Regions from separate parts of the Salinivibrio sp. IB872 genome, predicted to be linked through region 2. Evidence: predicted binding sites of a transcription regulator. Region 2 holds the regulator's gene; each other region holds the start of a gene.
The links. Region 2 encodes CRP, which controls carbon source genes, mostly activating them, when cyclic AMP is high. Its sites were predicted from a motif close to TGTGANNNNNNTCACA; they were not measured.
Positions count from the first base shown of each region.

Region 1: a site for CRP is predicted at 2,464-2,479, ahead of BZJ18_RS02875 (CTP synthase). Genes of this name have one in related genera too.
Region 3: a site for CRP is predicted at 3,538-3,553, ahead of nagE (N-acetylglucosamine-specific PTS transporter subunit IIBC). Genes of this name have one in related genera too.
Region 4: a site for CRP is predicted at 1,780-1,795, ahead of BZJ18_RS13050 (glycogen/starch/alpha-glucan phosphorylase). Genes of this name have one in related genera too.

Region 1 covers NZ_MUFO01000004.1:28,807-34,113, forward strand. The annotation lists gene eno (phosphopyruvate hydratase) at 1-667, opposite strand, end outside; gene BZJ18_RS02875 (CTP synthase) at 745-2,379, opposite strand; gene mazG (nucleoside triphosphate pyrophosphohydrolase) at 2,520-3,329, opposite strand; gene relA (GTP diphosphokinase) at 3,378-5,307, opposite strand, start outside.
Region 2 covers NZ_MUFO01000002.1:207,124-212,430, forward strand. The annotation lists gene BZJ18_RS01935 (hypothetical protein) at 1-614, opposite strand, end outside; gene crp (cAMP-activated global transcriptional regulator CRP) at 744-1,376, opposite strand; gene BZJ18_RS01945 (phosphoribulokinase) at 1,628-2,497, opposite strand; gene BZJ18_RS01950 (YheU family protein) at 2,557-2,775, opposite strand; gene BZJ18_RS01955 (hydrolase) at 2,923-3,885, opposite strand; gene BZJ18_RS01960 (TIGR02444 family protein) at 3,872-4,417, opposite strand; gene BZJ18_RS01965 (ABC transporter ATP-binding protein) at 4,360-5,307, opposite strand, start outside.
Region 3 covers NZ_MUFO01000003.1:124,941-130,247, reverse strand. The annotation lists gene nagC (DNA-binding transcriptional regulator NagC) at 247-1,461, opposite strand; gene nagA (N-acetylglucosamine-6-phosphate deacetylase) at 1,469-2,605, opposite strand; gene nagB (glucosamine-6-phosphate deaminase) at 2,617-3,417, opposite strand; gene nagE (N-acetylglucosamine-specific PTS transporter subunit IIBC) at 3,719-5,230, shown strand.
Region 4 covers NZ_MUFO01000034.1:18,391-21,554, reverse strand. The annotation lists gene BZJ18_RS13050 (glycogen/starch/alpha-glucan phosphorylase) at 1-1,645, opposite strand, end outside; gene malT (HTH-type transcriptional regulator MalT) at 2,140-3,164, shown strand, end outside.

The DNA of each region.
Region 1 (5,307 bases), on a different contig from region 2:
GGGCAGCAGCATTTGACTCTAGGTTAGGCGCGAAACCACCTTCGTCACCAACAGCAGTGCTTAGGCCTTTGGCCTTCAGAACTTTGGCTAGGTTGTGGAATACTTCCGCACCAATGCGCAGTGCTTCTTTCAGGGTTTTCGCACCAACAGGTTGGATCATGAACTCTTGGATATCAACGTTGTTGTCCGCGTGCTCACCACCGTTGAGGATGTTCATCATTGGTAGAGGCATTGAGAACTGACCCGCAGTGCCGTTTAGTTCAGCGATGTGCTCAAACAAAGGCATGCCTTTCGCCGCCGCAGCAGCTTTTGCGTTAGCCAGAGAAACCGCTAGGATCGCGTTAGCACCGAACTTAGATTTGTTCTCAGTGCCGTCAAGGTCGATCATCACCTGATCGATGTCAGCTTGGGCTTTCGCGTCTTTACCTAGCAGTGCTTCTGCGATTGGGCCGTTAACCGCTTCAATCGCTTTCAGTACGCCTTTACCCATGAAACGTGACTTGTCACCGTCACGCAGCTCTAGTGCTTCGCGAGAACCGGTAGACGCACCTGATGGCGCTGCCGCCATACCAACAAAGCCACCTTCCAAGTGCACTTCTGCTTCTACAGTTGGGTTACCGCGTGAATCGATAATTTCACGACCTAGAACTTTAACGATCTTAGACATTGTGATTCCTCTCGTCTGTCATTGTATTCAAAAAATAAAAAGCGGCCGCCCGTCAGGACTACCGCTTCACATTTGTGTTATAGCTCACCGCGCTGCTTTTTACCTGCAGCCGCAACGAACCCGGCGAATAGCGGGTGGCCGTCGCGAGGAGTCGAGGTGAACTCTGGGTGGAACTGACAGGCCACAAACCATGGATGTGCTGGGTTTTCGATGATTTCTACCAGCTTCTTGTCCGCCGACAAGCCCGATACAAGTAGACCGGTTTTTTCCAATTGTGGACGCAGCAAGTTATTCACTTCGTAGCGATGACGATGGCGCTCGTGGATTTGAGTGTTGCCATATAGCTGATGCGCTTTAGACCCTTCAGAAAGGTGGCAAAGCTGTGCGCCTAGACGCATAGTGCCGCCTAAATCAGAGGATTCGCTACGCTCTTCCACGTTACCTTCTTCATCGACCCACTCGGTGATCAGTCCCACCACTGGGTATTTGCTGTCTTTGCTGAATTCGGTGGAGTTAGCTCCTTCCATCCCAGCAACATTACGGGCGTATTCAATTAACGCCACTTGCATGCCTAAACAAATGCCAAGATAAGGCACTTTGTTTTCACGCGCATATTGTGCGGCAAGGATTTTGCCTTCGACGCCGCGATCGCCAAAACCACCCGGAACCAAAATCGCATCTAAACCATCGAGCAGCTCAGTGCCGCGGGTTTCGAGATCTTGTGAGTCAACATACTTGATGTTGACAGTCAGACGATTTTTCAATCCGCCATGCTTCAGCGCTTCGTTGACAGATTTATACGCGTCAGGCAGTTCGATGTACTTACCCACCATACCAATGGTGACTTCACCCATTGGATTGGCTTCTTCGTAAATGACTTGTTCCCATTCAGACAGGTCGGCTTCCGGCGCTTGGATACCAAAGCGCTGACAAACCAAGTCGTCCAGCCCTTGAGAGCGAATCAATGAAGGAATTTTGTAGATAGAATCCACATCCTTCATGGTGATAACCGCTTTCTCTGGTACGTTACAGAACAGTGCAATTTTTGCACGCTCATTGGCTGGAATTGGACGCTCACTACGGCAAACAAGGACATCCGGCTGGATACCAATTGATAGAAGCTCTTTTACCGAGTGCTGGGTCGGCTTGGTTTTCACTTCACCCGCCGCTGCCAAGTATGGCACCAAGGTAAGATGCATAAACATCGCACGCTCACGGCCGACTTCCACGGTCAGTTGGCGAATCGCTTCAAGGAATGGCAGTGATTCAATATCACCGACAGTGCCGCCAATTTCCACGATCACCACGTCGTGACCTTCACCACCGGCGATGATGCGGTCTTTGATCGAGTTAGTGATGTGTGGAATCACCTGAATGGTCGCTCCCAGATAATCTCCGCGGCGCTCTTTGCGCAGGACATCCGCGTATACACGACCAGAGGTAAAGTTATTACGCTTGGTCATTTTGGTGCGGATAAAGCGCTCGTAGTGACCGAGGTCAAGGTCGGTCTCGGCGCCGTCTTCCGTGACGAATACTTCCCCGTGCTGGGTAGGGCTCATTGTCCCTGGATCCACGTTGATATAAGGGTCGAGTTTCATGATGGTGACGTTGAGGCCACGCGCTTCAAGAATGGCTGCCAATGAGGCTGCAGCAATACCCTTACCGAGGGAGGATACAACACCGCCCGTAACAAAAATGTAATTCGTCGTCATGCTAAACCTGAGAGTTGGATTTAGAGGAAATTAATGGAAATCTGGACGGGAAGTCATGATACCAGACCCCACTCACTCCCACAACGTGAAAACTATCACACACCATACTGTTTTTATTTGTCGCAAATCAATGATGAAACTTACAGCGTGTTGCTTTTTTCTTGCTTTTTGACCTGTTGCCAGGCCGATTCCAGTTCATCTAACTGACATTCTTGAATATTTTTTTCATCATTGCGTAATTGAGTTTCAACTTGACGGAAACGTCGTTCGAATTTTTGATTCGCGTTACGCAACGCGGATTCCGCATCCGTGCCTACGTGGCGTGCCAGATTTACCACCGAAAACAATAAATCGCCGATTTCTTCTTCCACCCGCGCGGGGTCTACCGGCGTGATTGCCAGTTCTTGCTCAACCTCGGCAATTTCTTCGCGTACTTTATCGAGCACCGGCGCCACCGCATCCCAATCAAACCCCACTCGCGCACAACGTTTTTGCAGTTTGTGTGCGCGCACCAGTGCGGGAAGGCCTAACGTAACGCCGTCTAACACGCTAGTGGGTTGTTCTGACGCCGCTTTGTCGGCACGCTCCTGTGCTTTAATCCCTTCCCAATCTGGGCCGTGCAGCGGCTCACCTTGGCTGTCTTTAGGACCAAAGACATGCGGGTGACGACGGGTGAGTTTGTCACAAATCGCCCCCACGACGGCGTCAAAATCAAAACGATTTTGCTCGTGTCCCAATTGACTGTAGAACACTATTTGAAAGAGTAAATCGCCTAATTCATCTTTTAGGTCCGACCAGTGCTCACGCTCAATGGCATCGGCCACTTCATAGGCTTCTTCGAGCGTGTGAGGCACGATGGAGGCAAAAGTTTGGGCTTTGTCCCAATCGCACCCTTTTTGTGGGTCGCGCAAGGTCGCCATGATAGTCAGTAAATCGTCAATCGACGCCATACTTCGTTATCCTTAAAAAAACGCCCTGTCGATAACAGGGCGTGATGTTTATCTGAGTCGTTTGGCTTCTACCACATCCTTGACCTGCTCCAGCCGGTTTACAATTCGGCTAAGCGTGTCGAGATCGGAAATCTCTAAATCAAAGTCCATGATAGACATCTGCTTTTTGTAATCGACGCGGCTTTGCATGCCCGCAACGCGGACTTTTTCATTGCTGAGCACGGTATTAATGTCTTTGACTAATCCGGTGCGTTCATTGGCGGATAAGCGAATGCGCACATGGTATTGCCCGACATGCCCTTTGCCCCATACGGTGGCGATGATTCGCTCCGGCGCATGGTGACGAAGTTCGTTGAGTTGCTCGCAATCCGCACGGTGTACTGAAATCCCGCGCCCTTGGGTCACAAAGCCCATAATGTCATCACCCGGCAGCGGCTGACAGCAACGCGCGAGGTGGGTCATCAGGTTATCAACGCCTTCAACCACCACCGCATCACGGTGAGTTTTTCCACCTACGGTTTTTTGTTCACTTTGCTGAAGTTTTTCCAGCAACTGTTGCTCTTCTTCTTCCAAGCTTGGCTTGTTGATCAGGCTGTTAATGTGGTTAACCACTTGATTGATGCGCAGATCGCCACTTCCGACCCCCGCATACAGCTCTTCCAGTGAATTCACATTGAAGCGTTTGAGCGCCAAACTCGCATCTTTACTGGCACCGCCAATTTTTTGTAGTTCGGTATCGAGAATTTCTTTACCCGCGGCAATGTTTTTATCTCTGTCTTGTTTTCGGAACCAAGCGTTGATTTTTGCCCGCGCTCGGCTCGAATTCACAAAGCCTAAGCTTGGATTCAACCAGTCACGTGAGGGGTTGGGCTCTTTTTGGGTGATAATTTCAACCTGATCCCCCATCTGCAAGTGATAGGTGAAAGGCACAATGCGTCCTTCTACCTTGGCACCAATGCAACGATGGCCGACTTCAGAGTGAATGTGGTAGGCAAAGTCGAGCGGCGTCGCACCGCTTGGCAAGTCGACCACATCACCACGCGGTGTAAAGGCATACACGCGATCATCAAAGACTTGGCTGCGCAACTCATCCAGCATTTCGCCTGAGTCTGACATCTCTTCTTGCCACGCCAAGAGTTTTCGCAGCCAGGTAATTTTCTCATCGTAGCCACTGCGTCCACTGGCTGAGCCTTCTTTATACTTCCAGTGCGCCGCCACCCCAAGCTCCGCATCATCATGCATTTGACGGGTGCGAATTTGAATTTCGACCGGTTTGCCTTCCGGCCCCAACACGACGGTGTGAATTGACTGATAACCGTTGGGTTTGGGGTTGGCGACGTAATCATCGAACTCTTTCGGCAAGTGGCGATATTTGGTGTGCACCGCGCCCAATGCGGCGTAACAGTCTTGTAGCTCTTCGGCGATAATGCGCACCGCACGTACATCAAATAGCTCATCAAACTGCAGATTTTTTTTCTGCATTTTGCGCCAAATACTGTAGATATGCTTGGGACGGCCATACACTTGCGCGTTGATATGAGAAGCTTCCATCGCCTGCTGCAGATCAGTGACAAACGCGGTAATGTAGTTTTCGCGATCGATGCGCCGCTCAGCCAGTTGCTTCGCGATTTGTTTATAGGTCTGCGCGTGCTGGTAGCGGAAGGCGTAGTCTTCGATTTCCCATTTTAACTGACCAATACCGAGACGGTTGGCCAAGGGTGCATAGATGTTAGCACTCTCTTTCGCCGCCTGCAGACGCACCTCTTCCGGTGCATCTTTGACTTCACGCAGATAGCAAATACGTTCCGCCAGCTTGATCACCACGCAACGGAAATCTTCGACCATAGACAACAACATACGGCGAACATTATCCACCTGCGCGGAGGTCGCTTCGGCATCGGTTTGGGTATTCAAATGACGGATGGCGGCGGTTTGCTGCACGCCCTCAATCAGTTTGACAATCGCGGGCGAATAGCGC
Region 2 (5,307 bases):
ATCAGCATTAAGTGCGGATCAACCAACAGATTTGTATATTGAGGTCGCTCTGCCAGCTCGCTAAAAGGTTCGATAAGCGCACGCGGGAAGAGGTCGGCCCGTCCGGTATCGACGCCTTTAAAGATATTCTCAAAGCTTGAGATTTCTCGAACCCGAAATCCCGCCGACTGCAAGACCTTCACATCCGCCCAGCCTTGCCCTTGGATCATGGTCAGACTATTGAGCCCTGCTTGGTCACTGATTTGTGCAAGCTTGGGTTCGGTGGCTTGATTGGTAATGAACAAGCGATGGCCTAATAGACCCCGAAAGACTGGATAACGGATGGGAAGTAACTCTGACTCAAGGGTACGGTCGGCCCCGAGCCAATCTACCGTCAGTCGTCCTTGTTTTAGCATTTCCACTTTACGAGACTGAGAGCCAATTTGACCTTGAAAGGCTTGTAAAGTGACAGACTCACCTGATTTTTCCGCTAAAAACTCAATCAAGTCGATAGCGTATAAATCGAGGGCAGAGCCAGCCCGTGGTTCTGGATGGACAATGGTGATATTCGCCGCAGCAGTTGAAGAAACCGCCGCGAGTAGCAATGCAGCAAGGGTTTGACGTAAGCTTCTCATAAACGACATCCTGTTAATCAGTTGTTAGATTGGTCGTTTTTGAAGTGTAGAACTTGGTTAATGAGTTTTCAGTCAATAAAAATAAAAAAACCGACGCAAAAACGCCGGTTTTGTCGCAACACGCGAGGATTAGCGTGTGCCGTAAACCACAATGGTTTTACCGTGAGCTGAGATAAGGTTCTGCTCTTCCAGCATTTTAAGGATACGCCCAACCGTCTCTCGCGAACAGCCAACAATCTGACCAATCTCTTGACGTGTGATCTTGATTTGCATGCCGTCAGGGTGAGTCATGGCGTCAGGTTGCTTCGCCAAGTTCAGTAGGGTTTGCGCAATGCGGCCGGTCACGTCCAGGAAGGCAAGGTCTCCCACTTTCTGGCTGGTCACTTGCAGGCGACGCGCCATCTGAGAGGATAGACGCATCAAAATGTCTGGGTTAACTTGGATCAGCTGGCGGAATTTCTTGAATGAAATTTCTGCCACTTCGCAAGGTGATTTCGCACGTACCCATGCGGTGCGCTCTTGGTCCTCTTCGAACAGACCAAGTTCGCCGATGAAGTCACCTTGGTTAAGGTAAGACAGGATCATCTCCTTGCCTTCTTCATCTTTGATTAGTACGGCCACAGAACCTTTCACGATGTAGTACAAGGTCTCCGCCTTTTCCCCTGCATGGATCAGAGTACTTTTGGACGGGTACTTGTGAATATGACAATGTGAAAGGAACCACTCGAGTGTAGGGTCTGTTTGAGGTTTTCCTGGAACCATATAACTTATTTCCTCTGCATGTGTTGCCCGGCAACGACGTCCTGTCTTTGTCTGAATGGAAACCCATCAGTCCAATGCACAGAATACGAGGTCTTGGCGCAGGCTACAAGCTCACTGTATGTTAACAAGAGTGTATCTTTTTTCTATCTGGATTTCTTGATTTTGATCTAAGCCAACCGCCTAAAAATTCGGCAAAAATGTGGCTAAGATCACGACCTGAGAAGTAATACACGTTAAGTGCGCTACGGCGGTTAACCTATCTTGCCTTTCTCAATCAACTGTTGGATCAAGGGGCGAATAATCAGCTCCATTGCAAATCCCATTTTACCGCCGGGCACGACCAGCGTGTTGTGCCGAGACATAAACGCGCCACTGATCATTTGCAGTAAGTAAGGAAAATCGACGTTCTTCATACCACGAAAGCGGATCACGACAAAGCTTTCGTCGAGTGACGGGATCCCTTTTGCATTCAGCGGGTTGGATGTGTCTACGGTCGGGACACGTTGGAAGTTAATATGCGTGCGAGAAAACTGCGGCGTAATGTAGTGCAAATAATCATCCATGGAGCGCACGATCGAGTCCGTGACGGCCTCGCGGGAATGGCCTCGGTCGCGCGTATCGCGGACAAACTTTTGAATCCACTCCAAGTTAACGATAGGCACCATGCCGATCAGTAAATCAACATGCTGGGCGACATTGACGTCACCATCCACCACCCCGCCATGCAAGCCTTCATAAAATAATACGTCGGTATTTTCAGGCAGATCTTGCCAGGGAGTGAAGGTGCCCGGCATTTGGTTATAAGGCACGGCTTCATCAAAGGTGTGTAGATAACGACGGTATTTACCTGTGCCTTGTTCGCCATATTCTTTAAAAAATTGCTCAAGGCGTGGGAAGTCGTTGGCCGTGGGGCCAAAGTAGCTAATATGACGACCTTGTTCACGGGCTTTACGGATCTCAACATCCATTTCTGGCCGCGTGAAGCGGTGAAAGCTATCGCCCTCTAACCAAGAGGCTTTGATGTTCATCATATTGAACATCTTACGAAACGCTTCGGAGGTCGTGGTTGTGCCTGCGCCGGATGAACCGGTCACAGCGATGATTGGGTGTTTAGCCGACATGACGAGCCCTGTCATTGATCAGTCTGAATTTACACCGCAGCCCACAAGGGGAGGCGGTGTTACGGTCTGAGATCGCGCTGACGACGAATATCCACTGTCTCATGCAGCTCAGAGTATACAATCACGGCGTCGCCGGATTTTAATTGTTCACGCACTTGTTCAACTTTCTCAGCAAAGCTGACTTCCTGCTCACCGTAATCTGTCCCTTCCCTCAACACAAAGTGTTCAATTAAATTGGTCAAGGTCTCGGCTGGCACAGATTGCCATGGAACCATCATACTACATCACCTTTTGCTGACATCGGGATGGCACGGACGCCATCTCCATGCTTAGGTTGTGAATTAGCTCCCATTTTACCGAATTATGCGTGTAGGTGCAGTGTGTCTATGTCGATTTAGTCACAATTTATCGTGACGATTGGGGCATCAGGTGTCGAGTTGCTCAGCTATCCACGCGGGCACTGCCTCTTCCAACCATAAACGCGGTGCACGCCAATGGCCAGTGACAAACCCAACATGTCCGCCATGGTCAGTGAGTTGATAGCGTATATTGGCCGGTAATGGCGTGGTTGGGATCACCGCATCAGTCATAAAAGGATCGTCTTTGGCATGAATGATGGTCAAAGGGGCGCGGATCGCAGGCAACACGGATAAGCCACTGCATTGCTGGTAGTAATGATGTGCGTCCTCAAACCCATGCAGTGGTGCGGTGACGGTTTGATCAAACTCGAATAAGGTCGAAATACGGGGCTGCTCGCCTGCTTGCCAGCGACCCACTTGGGCGTGTCGCGTGAGCTTATCTGACAGGGTTTGTCGCATCGAGCGAAGTAGGTACGCTTGGTAGACACGTGAGAACCCTTGCTGAATGCGTAACGAGCAGGCGGCAAGGTCTAAGGGGGGTGACACTGCGCAGCCACTGGAGACAATCGGATCGTCCGCATACTCTGCCAAATAGCGCACCAGCATGTTGCCGCCTAGCGATACGCCCACGGCATGAATAGGATGCTGAGGATAACGCATGCGTAATGTGGTCAAAAAATAGCGCGCATCCTGTGTCTCGCCTGAGTGATAAGTGCGCGGGACGCGGTTTAAGCGGCCACTGCAACTACGAAAGTGCATCACCACACCGCACCAGCCTTGGCGCTGAAAAGCAGCCAGTAATCCATTCGCGTACGGGCTATGAAAACTGCCAGCGAGGCCATGAAAAAGCACCACTATCGGTTGGCCGGGCTGAGGCGTCTGTGTCCAAGCGAGATCGACGAAATCACCATCCGGTAAATCCAGCTGTTGCCACAAAGGAGAGATCACGGGTTGCCGCCGCATCAGCCGTGGCATGATGGTTTGTAGATGAGGATTACGGGCGCTGGGAATCGGTTCAAAAGGCGTCATCAGCGTCTCCTTGATCATCTTCTTTAACCACACCGGCGCGCAGAGTGGGATAGAGCGATTTGGCCGAGGGCGAGAGTTGACGGCAATAATACGCCAACGGCGAGGGCGACTCGGTCAGCCATGTTTGTTGATTCAAGGCGTGGATGAGGTCTTGTTGTTGGAACTTCTCGAGGCTGAGCTCGAAATTCAGCATTTTTTTATATTGTCCCGCGCCAACGCGCGGTTTGATATCGCGACGTAGGTTGCGGTAGGCAATCAGCAAATGCTCAGAGCGGCTGAGCGATTGTTTAAGTTGGCTGAGGCTCTCTGGGGCAAGGCCATAGCCATGGCTTTCTAGCCAAGCCAGCAACAAGGCAAGGTTGACGTTGCCCTGATGCTGATCTTGCAATTTAAGACACGCCTGTTTGACGTCTTGCTTGCCATAGTGTTGCAAACAAAACTGCCACAGGTCGGCTGCATTCGCTTGGCCGGGAATTAGGCTTGATTGAATGCCGCCTCCATGGCTTCCAGTTCTTCCTGTCGCTCCATCCATTCTTGCTCTACCTCTTCCAGCGCTGATTTGGCATCAGCCTGGCGTTGTAATTGTTGCGCGAGTTGGGCTTTTTGGTCTGCGCCATAAATTGTTGGGTCGGCCAGTTTGGTCTCTGCATCGGCAATAATGGCAGAGAGCTGTTCGATTTTTGTGTCTAGGCTGTCAATTTTTTTACGAAGTGGCGCGGTTTTTTGGCGAAGTTCGGCCTCGCGACGCTTTTGTGCCTTACGATCGACCTGACGTTGCTGGGGGGCGGCTTTGTCATCGGCGTTTTGTTTTTTACTTTCCGCGCGGTCGGCACGCTGTTGCTCGCCAAGCCAGCGATGGTAGTCGTGTAAGTCACCGTCAAAGGGTTGCACCGCGCCGTTGTCGACAAGATAAAGATCGTCGGTGGTCGCGCGCAGCAGAAAGCGATCATGGCTTACGATCACCATCGCCCCTTCAAACGATTGTAGGGCAAGCGTCAAGGCTTGGCGCATATCTAAATCAAGGTGGTTAGTCGGTTCGTCAAGCAGCAGCAGGTTAGGCTTTTGCCACACCAATAACGCTAATACCAAGCGTGCCTTCTCGCCTCCCGAAAAGGGACCAATGGTCTCAAGCGCTTTATCACCCTGAAAGCCAAAGCGCCCTAAGAAGTCACGTAGCGTTTGCTCGGCTGTGGTGGGCGCAAGGCGATTCATATGTTGCAGTGGGGTTTCGTCAATGCGCAAGGTATCGAGTTGATGCTGCGCAAAATAGCCAATTTTTACCCCTTGGGAGTAACTGAGCTCACCAGCCATGGCTGGCAAGGTGCCAGCAAGAAGTTTGATCAGCGTAGACTTACCCGCACCATTGCGGCCTAACAAACCAATACGCGCGCCTGGGACTAGGTTGAGGCGGATATTTTCCAC
Region 3 (5,307 bases), on a different contig from region 2:
TGAGACATTGAAGGGTCTCCTTAGTAATAGCTTGTTTGAGCTTGGCTCCTCTGAGGTTTAGCGATAAGGAGCAAGACGCGTTGATGCCTATGCGACTTTGAAAAAAGAGATAGGCTCGTGGCGCATTGCTAACTTATCGCGCACCGTAGCTTGGGTATATAATGTACACGCTAGATAGGGAAAGTGTGAGATTTTATTTGCGGAGAAAACGGGTTTGCGTAGCAAGACGTCAAACCCGCTAAACGATCACTCTTCGAGCAGTTTTTGTAACAGTTCGCCGTTGAGCATGGCCCGTTTAACTAACGAGAAAGCGGCCATGGTAGGCTTTTCTGCTAGCTTCGCGCTTACAATCTCTAGCTTTTGATGAAAGCTCGGCAGTGACTGGTTTTCAACACAGCGCTGAATGGCAGGGAAAACGACACTTTGTGCTGCGGTAATTTTACCTGCAATGACCACAAGTTGAGGATTGAACAGGTTAACGGTCATAGCAATGGCTTTGCCAAGATGATTGCCAACTTTTACCAATACCTGTCTTGCCAGTTCATCACCTTGCTCGGCGGCCTCACAAATGGCTTCGATCGTTAAACTGTCATCGTGTTTGAGTGTGCTCGGGTGTCCTTGGGCCAGTAGCTGTTGTGCATGTTCGATAATGGCTTCATTAGAGGCTACTGTTTCTAAACAACCAAAATTGCCGCATTGGCACTTCTTGCCCAAAGGATCAATTTGCACATGGCCCAATTCGCCTACATTGCGGTTATGGCCCAAGAATATTTGCCCGTTTACGATAATCCCAGCGCCAGTGCCGTGGTGTACACTGACTAACATCGAATCGTAATAGGCTTGGCTGGCGCCAAAGTAGTGCTCTGCCAATGCTTGTCCGCGAATATCGTTACCAATAAACGCTTGCACACCAAACTCCTCACGGAGTGTGTCGGCAAGGGCCAGCTGTTGAATCGTGATGTTAGGCATGTATTCGACGACCCCAGATTCAGGATCAATCAGGCCGGGCATCACGACCGATATGGCAATCAGCTCTTTGATGGATTGTTGGTGGGTGTCAATAAACTGACTCAGAATCTGAATCAGGCCGTTCACTAACTCGGTTTGATCGTGATAGTGAAAAGCTTCTCCGTGTTCAGCAAGCGATGTCCCACTCAAGTCATAGAGTGAAAGCTCGATAAAATGACGCCCCAGTCTTACCGCAAGGGTATGGAATGGGGCGCACTCTGTGGTCAAAGAAATAGCTCGGCGACCGCCGGTTGACGCTTGCTGAGCCACTTCCTTGATCAAGCCACGTTCGAGCAATTGGCGGGTTATTTTTGTCACACTTGCGGGTGCTAGACGGCTCACATCTGCAATTTGTATGCGAGAGATGGGCCCTTGTTGATCGATCAACCGATAAACGGCAGCTCCGTTGAGCTGCTTTACCAAGTCGACATTCCCGATTTGTCCGCCAGTCATAAATGTCCTAGCTATGTGTATATTGTCCGTTAACCACCGTCGCTTGGATGTTGAGTGTACGATCAAAAATAGCAAGATTCGCAATTTTCCCCGGGCGAATACTGCCATAAAGCTGATCGACACCAATAGCGCGCGCAGGATACAGCGTTGCCATGCGCAGAGCCTCATCCAAGGCGATACCTATATGCTCAACACTATTACGAACCGCTTCGTTCATCGTCAGTGCAGAGCCGCCAAGTGTACCATTCTCATCAACACACTTGCCGTCACGGTAATATACTTTCTTGCCTACAAAAATAAAGTGATCCATGTCGGCTCCTGCTGGTGCCACGGCATCAGTAACTAGCACTAATTTCTCACCTTTTACTTTATGTGCAAGACGAATGTTGGCGTAAGACACATGGAAGCCGTCAGCAATAACGCCGGTGTAAACCTCGGGCGTATCATAAATCGCGCCAACCATGCCGGGCTCGCGACCGGTTATCGCCGTCATTGCATTGAACAGGTGGGTCGCAAACCCAATCCCATTAGCAAAGCCTTCGCGTGCTTGCTCATAGGTTGCGTTAGTGTGACCGGCGGAAACGACAATGCCTGCTTTGGTGAGGGCCTGAATGTGCGCTTTGGGTGCGAGTTCGGGCGCTAGCGTCAATTTGGTAATCACGTCGGCGTTGTCGCACAAATACGCAATCATCTTGTCGTTGCTGGGGCGAATATAGTCGAGACTGTGGATCCCTTTTTTTGCGCTGTTTAAGTAAGGCCCTTCTAGGTGTAAGCCTAAGGCTTGATGCGGATGGTGGGCTTTGTACTCGCGCATCGCGTTGATTGCCGCACGCATGTCATCATCTGAACTCGTGATCAGAGTCGGTAAGAAGTTGGTACACCCAGACTTCAAGTTTGCTTGGTGCATGGTTTCGATAGTGTCTGTTGTGATCGCATCGTTAAACATGACACCACCGCAACCATTAAGCTGCAGATCAATGAAGCCCGGGCTAACGTAAGCTCCGTCGAGTGAGCGTTTTTCTATCTCTGTCGGCAGCGCATGTTGCGGGCAAACGTCCTCAATCACGCCGTCACGGATGACAATAGCGTGGTCATCAAGCACTTCATGACCAGTAAAAATCCGGCAGTGGGTTAACGCATACATGCTGTTATTCCTTATAAATTATGAATGTTCTGGGCTTCAAGCTCCTGAAAATACTTCACTGTTTTTACTTTTAGTTCGGCAGTTGAAGGCGCATCGCACACAATCATGGCTTTAGGGTGCAGCTGCAGCGCGGAAACAGTCCATAAGTGATTGACCGACCCCTCCACAGCTGCTTGAAGTGCCTGAGCCTTATTGTGGCCAGTGACCAAAATCATGATCTCTTCAGCATCGAGTAGCGTCCCGACGCCAATGGTAAGCGCGTGCTTAGGTACTTGATTGATATCATTATCAAAGAAGCGAGAGTTTGCCATACGGGTATCTTCGGTCAAGGTTTTGATCCGTGTCCGAGAGGCCAGCGAAGAGGCAGGCTCGTTAAACGCAATGTGACCGTCGTTACCTACACCGCCCATAAAGAGGTGGATCTTGCCGTAGGATTTGATCTTGTCTTCATAACGTTTGCATTCCGCATCAACATCGCTCGCATTTCCGTTCAGTAAGTTGATGTTTTCTTCTTTAATATCAATATGCTTAAAGAAGTTTTCATACATGAAGGTGCGATATGATTGGTCGTGATCGGCTGGGATATTGCAGTACTCGTCCATGTTGAACGTTACCACATGCTCAAAGCTCACTTCGCCCTGATTGAACAGGGTAATCAGTTGCTTATAAGTATTCAGTGGCGTACCGCCTGTTGGCAATCCGAGCACAAATGGGCGTTCGGCACTTGGGGCGAATTTATTAATAGTATCAACGATATATCTAGCCGACCATAGGCCGACCTCATGGCTGGTTTGTAATGGAATGAGTCGCACAGGACACCTCTATAAATCAGTGGGCTTACGGGTACAGCATAACGAATATGCTCATTTATTTTCATCATAAAATAAGTTTTATGATCTGGCTAACATATTTCTCTGTGTTTGGTGTGGATCGGTGATAAATCTCACAAATAAGGGGGTTTTAATTTGCGAGGCGAATTTATTGGCATAAACTGCAATTGACTAACATTGTTTGACAAAAAAAGTGCTTTGGTCATTATCTCACGGGACACGCCAGACGCAGAAAACAACAAATACTGCGGCATGGCTCTGAGAACACATAGGGGGAACGAAGGTGAATATTCTTGGATACGCGCAACGTATAGGTCGTGCGCTGATGGTGCCGGTAGCGGTACTACCAGCTGCAGCGATCTTGATGGGGGTCGGCTACTGGCTTGACCCAACAGGTTGGGGTGGTAACAGCGCATTGGCTGCTTTCTTGATTAAATCAGGGGCAGCGATCATTGACAATATGTCCGTACTTTTCGCGATTGGTGTGGCTTACGGCATGTCAAAAGATAAAGATGGTGCCGCCGCTCTGGCAGGGTTTGTTGGCTTCATGGTGATCACCACGCTTTGTGCGCCTGGTGCTGTAAGCCAAATTGGTCTCGTGGATGTTGCATTAGACAACAATGAGCTGGCGTTTAGCAAAATCAACAACCAATTTATTGGTATTTTAATTGGTGTGGTATCGGCGGAGCTTTACAACCGTTATAGCGGCGTAGAGCTGCCAAAAGCACTGGCGTTCTTCAGCGGCAAACGTCTGGTTCCCATTCTTGTCTCTGTCGTCGCTATTGCGATTTCGTTTGTGTTGATGTTTGTATGGCCGGTCGTATTTGGTGGTCTGGTTCACTTCGGTGAAAGTATCACTAACTTAGGCGCCGCGGGTGCAGGTATCTACGGATTCTTCAACCGTCTATTGATTCCAGTTGGTCTTCACCATGCGCTTAACGCGGTATTCTGGTTTGACACTGTGGGTATCAATGACTTGGGCCGCTTCTGGATGGGTGCACAAGGTCTTGCTTCTGGAGAAGCAATTAAGGGAACCACAGGCATGTACATGGCCGGCTTCTTCCCTGTGATGATGTTTGGTTTACCGGGGGCGGCACTAGCGATTTACCACACTGCGCGTCCAGAGAACAAAGCACGTGTGGCATCTATCATGATTGCAGCCGGTTTTGCTTCATTCTTTACCGGTGTTACTGAACCACTCGAGTTTGCCTTCCTGTTCGTGGCACCTGTGTTGTTTGTGTTGCATGCGTTCTTGACAGGCATCTCTTTGTTCATCGCGGCCACCTTTAACTGGACTGCCGGTTTTGGCTTCTCTGCAGGCCTTGTCGACTTGGTGTTGTCGTCAAAAAACCCCGTTGCTAACGAGTGGTACATGCTACCTGTGATGGGCTTGGTATTCTTTGTGCTTTATTACGCGACATTCCGTGCGGCTATCATGGCCATGAACCTGAAAACCCCGGGTCGTGAAGATGACAGCATTGAAGGCGCATCTGCCGGAAACGCGAATACAAATGAAACCAGCGATAACCGTGAGCTTGCACGTAAGTACCTCAAAGCGTTAGGCGGACACCAAAACCTGACATCTATCGACGCTTGTATCACACGCTTGCGCCTATCGGTAGCAAACCGTGAAATCGTCGATGAAGCGAAACTCAAAGCCATTGGCGCGATGGGTGTCGTGAAGTTAGGGGATAATAACTTGCAAGTCATTCTTGGCCCGTTAGCCGAAATCATTGCCGGTGAGATGAAGCAAATCCCGGATAATGAAGATTTGTCTGCAGTGAAATTGCCATAAGCGACCACACACAAAGACAATCTTAACCCGATAACGCCCGGCTAACGCTGGGCGTTTTTTTATGCACGGCAGTGGAA
Region 4 (3,164 bases), on a different contig from region 2:
GAACATCAAAGATGGCGTCAGTGTTTAGCGTGATGTCTAGATGGGTTTTTACCCAATCAGCAAGACGCTGCTTGTTGCGCTTTTTCACTGCCATAAAGGCTTTTTGGAACGCTTTGTCATCAGCATACTGGGCAATTTGCTCCAGTTGCTCGAGATGAGCCGGCCATTGGTCGCCAATTTTTTCACTGATAAGGGCAGAGAGAGCCGGGTTACAGAACTTCAACCAACGACGTGGCGTGATCCCGTTGGTCACGTTTTGGATACGGCCCGGATAAAGCGCATCAAATTCAGGGAAGAGATCGCGTTTTACCAACTCAGAGTGCAACGCCGCCACACCATTGACCGCGTACGAGCCAATCACACACAGGTTTGCCATGCGCACCATGCGCTCGCCCTGATCGTCAATCACAGACAGCACTTGCTGTTTGCGGACATCGCCTGGCCATTTCGCAGCAACGTCTTGCAAGAAGCGGTGGTTGATTTCAAAAATGATTTCCATGTGACGCGGCAGCAAGTTCGCCATTAACGACTCGCTCCACGTCTCCAGCGCTTCTGGAAGCAAGGTATGGTTGGTGTAAGCAAACGTCTGGCTGGAGATAGACCAAGCGTCATCCCAGCTCAAATGGTGCTCATCCAACAGCACTCGCATCAGCTCAGGAATGGCGATAGTCGGGTGAGTATCATTCAACTGAATGGTTTCATAATCTGGAAGAGCAGCCAGTGGGTGGCCAGCATCTAAATGGCGACGAAGAATATCCCCAACAGAGGCCGCACTGTGGAAGTATTGCTGCATCAAACGCAACGTTTTACCCGCATCATGATTATCGTTCGGGTAAAGCACTTTGGTCAGGCTGCCTGCATCAATTGCGGCTTGTTGCGCACGGGTATAGTCACCATCATTGAAGGCATCGAGCGCAAATGGCGTCAGTGCTCGACCTTCCCATAAGCGAAGTGGATAAACCGTATTACTTTGATAGCCCACGATAGGCAGATCCCAAGGCATCGCTTGAATATGAAGGCTAGGAACCCATTCACGGCGCGTGTGGCCGTTTTCTTCAATCACCGCCACATGGCCATAAAAGCCAACCGTTTGGGCAAGGTCAGGACGAACCACTTCCCACGGATAGCCTTCTGGCTCACGCCACGCATCCGGTGCTTCTTGTTGGGCGCCATCTTTGAAGGATTGACGGAACAGACCATATTCATAGTGCAAGCCATAGCCGACCGCTGGATACTGTTGGGCTGCGAGCGAGTCCATAAAACACGCGGCCAAGCGCCCCAAACCACCATTGCCCAACGAAGGATCACGCTCTTGCTCAAGCAAATCGGTCAGGCCAAACCCAAACTCGCTGACCACAGCCGCAATTTCATTGTAAAGCCCCATGCTGATCAGGTTGTTGCCCGTTAAACGGCCAATCAAAAACTCTAAGGATAAGTAGTTCACACTCTTCGCTTGTTTGATGGCTAAATCGTTTTCTGTCGCAACCAGATCACTGGTGGTGTGTTCGGCCAGCGCACGGCCTAAGGCGAGATACCAATCGCGCATCTCTGCGGTTTCAGGGGTGCGACCAAGCTGCGTCAAATGTTGGGTCATACTGGCTTTAAAAGCGCTTTTATCAAATGCGTGTTGCTGTTTAGGCGTCATGTCATCGCTCTCGTAATGGAAGAAAATCTCGATGACAGCCATCCTGCCCAAGCCTGTCGATGCAAACATCCTCCCGAGACAGGAGGAGGAAAGGAGGAGTTGTCAGGGCGTAGAGAGCCACATCACAAGCTGTGAGTGAGCTTGCTCTCATCAATGGAGGAGTTTCGTGATATTGAGGTGATTAAAATCACAATTTGAGGGAACACTGACCAAAATACGGCTGTGAAAAAAGAACAATCCCTTTTGTTAATTTTGTGCGCTAACGCAAATTGTGGGGGCATTCATCGTCTCTGGCGTGTAACACCTTCCATATTCCGTATCCTAACCAATAAAATTAGTGACTTTAATCACAATTGAAAGGCGTAGCTGCACCAAAATAGAGCAATTGCACCATTATCAGCGCTGGATCATAGTTTGTGACAGACCAGTTACATACACTTGCGTACAAGGATAAACGCGGCAAAGCCGCACTCGCTGTAAAGGACCTTCTCGCTATGTGGATCCCGTCAAAACTTACCCGTCCCGGCCGTCTCTACAATGCCATCTTGCGCCCGCGTGTATTGGATATCCTCCAACAAGCGCCACATTACAAATTGGTGTTGTTCCGCTCGCCGGCAGGTTACGGCAAAACCACCATGGCCGCACAATGGCTCGCCGATCAAAATCATGTCGGCTGGTTCAGCATTGATGACAGCGACAACGACAGCTTCCGCTTTATCAACTACTTGTTGCAAGCATTAAATAAAGCGACCCACGATGGGTGCCCCAATACCGTTAAGCTAGCAGAAAAACGCCAGTTCTCATCCCTGCGTGCGCTGCTCTCCGATGTTTTCGCTGAGCTGGCTGGGTTACAGTCCACCTGTTATCTGGTATTAGATGACTACCAATTGATCGACAATGAAGATATTCATGAAGCAATGCGCTTTTTTATTAAGCACATGCCCGATAGCCTGACTTTGGTGGTGACCTCGCGCGCGAATCCGCCGCTAGGGACAGCAAATTTGCGGGTTCGCGATCTGATGATCGAGATCGGCAATGAACTGCTTGCATTTGATAATGAAGAGACCACCCGCTTTTTTAATCAACGTGTCGCCGATGGTGTCGACGAAACTACCGCAAGCACCCTCTGTGCCTACGTCGAGGGCTGGCCATCTGCCCTACAGTTAATTGCGATTCAGGCTCAGCATCAAAAACGGACCCTGATGCAAAGTGCCGCCTCCTGCGCGAGTTTTAACCATGCCCACCTGTGGGATTATTTGGTCGAAGAAGTGTTCGATCTGCTGGACAGTGAAACCCGTCAGTTTTTAATGCAAGTTTCCGTGCTGGAAATGTTTAATGACGAGCTGGTCTTTGCGCTGACTGAGCGCGAGGACGCGCTCGGCATGCTCGAGTCGCTAAATCGCTACGGTTTATTCATCTATCCGTTGGAAGGAGACAATAACTGGTTCCGCTTCCACCATTTATTCGCAGAGTTTCTCGCCCATGAGCGTCAAGCACGGATCCCTCAACAGCAACAACA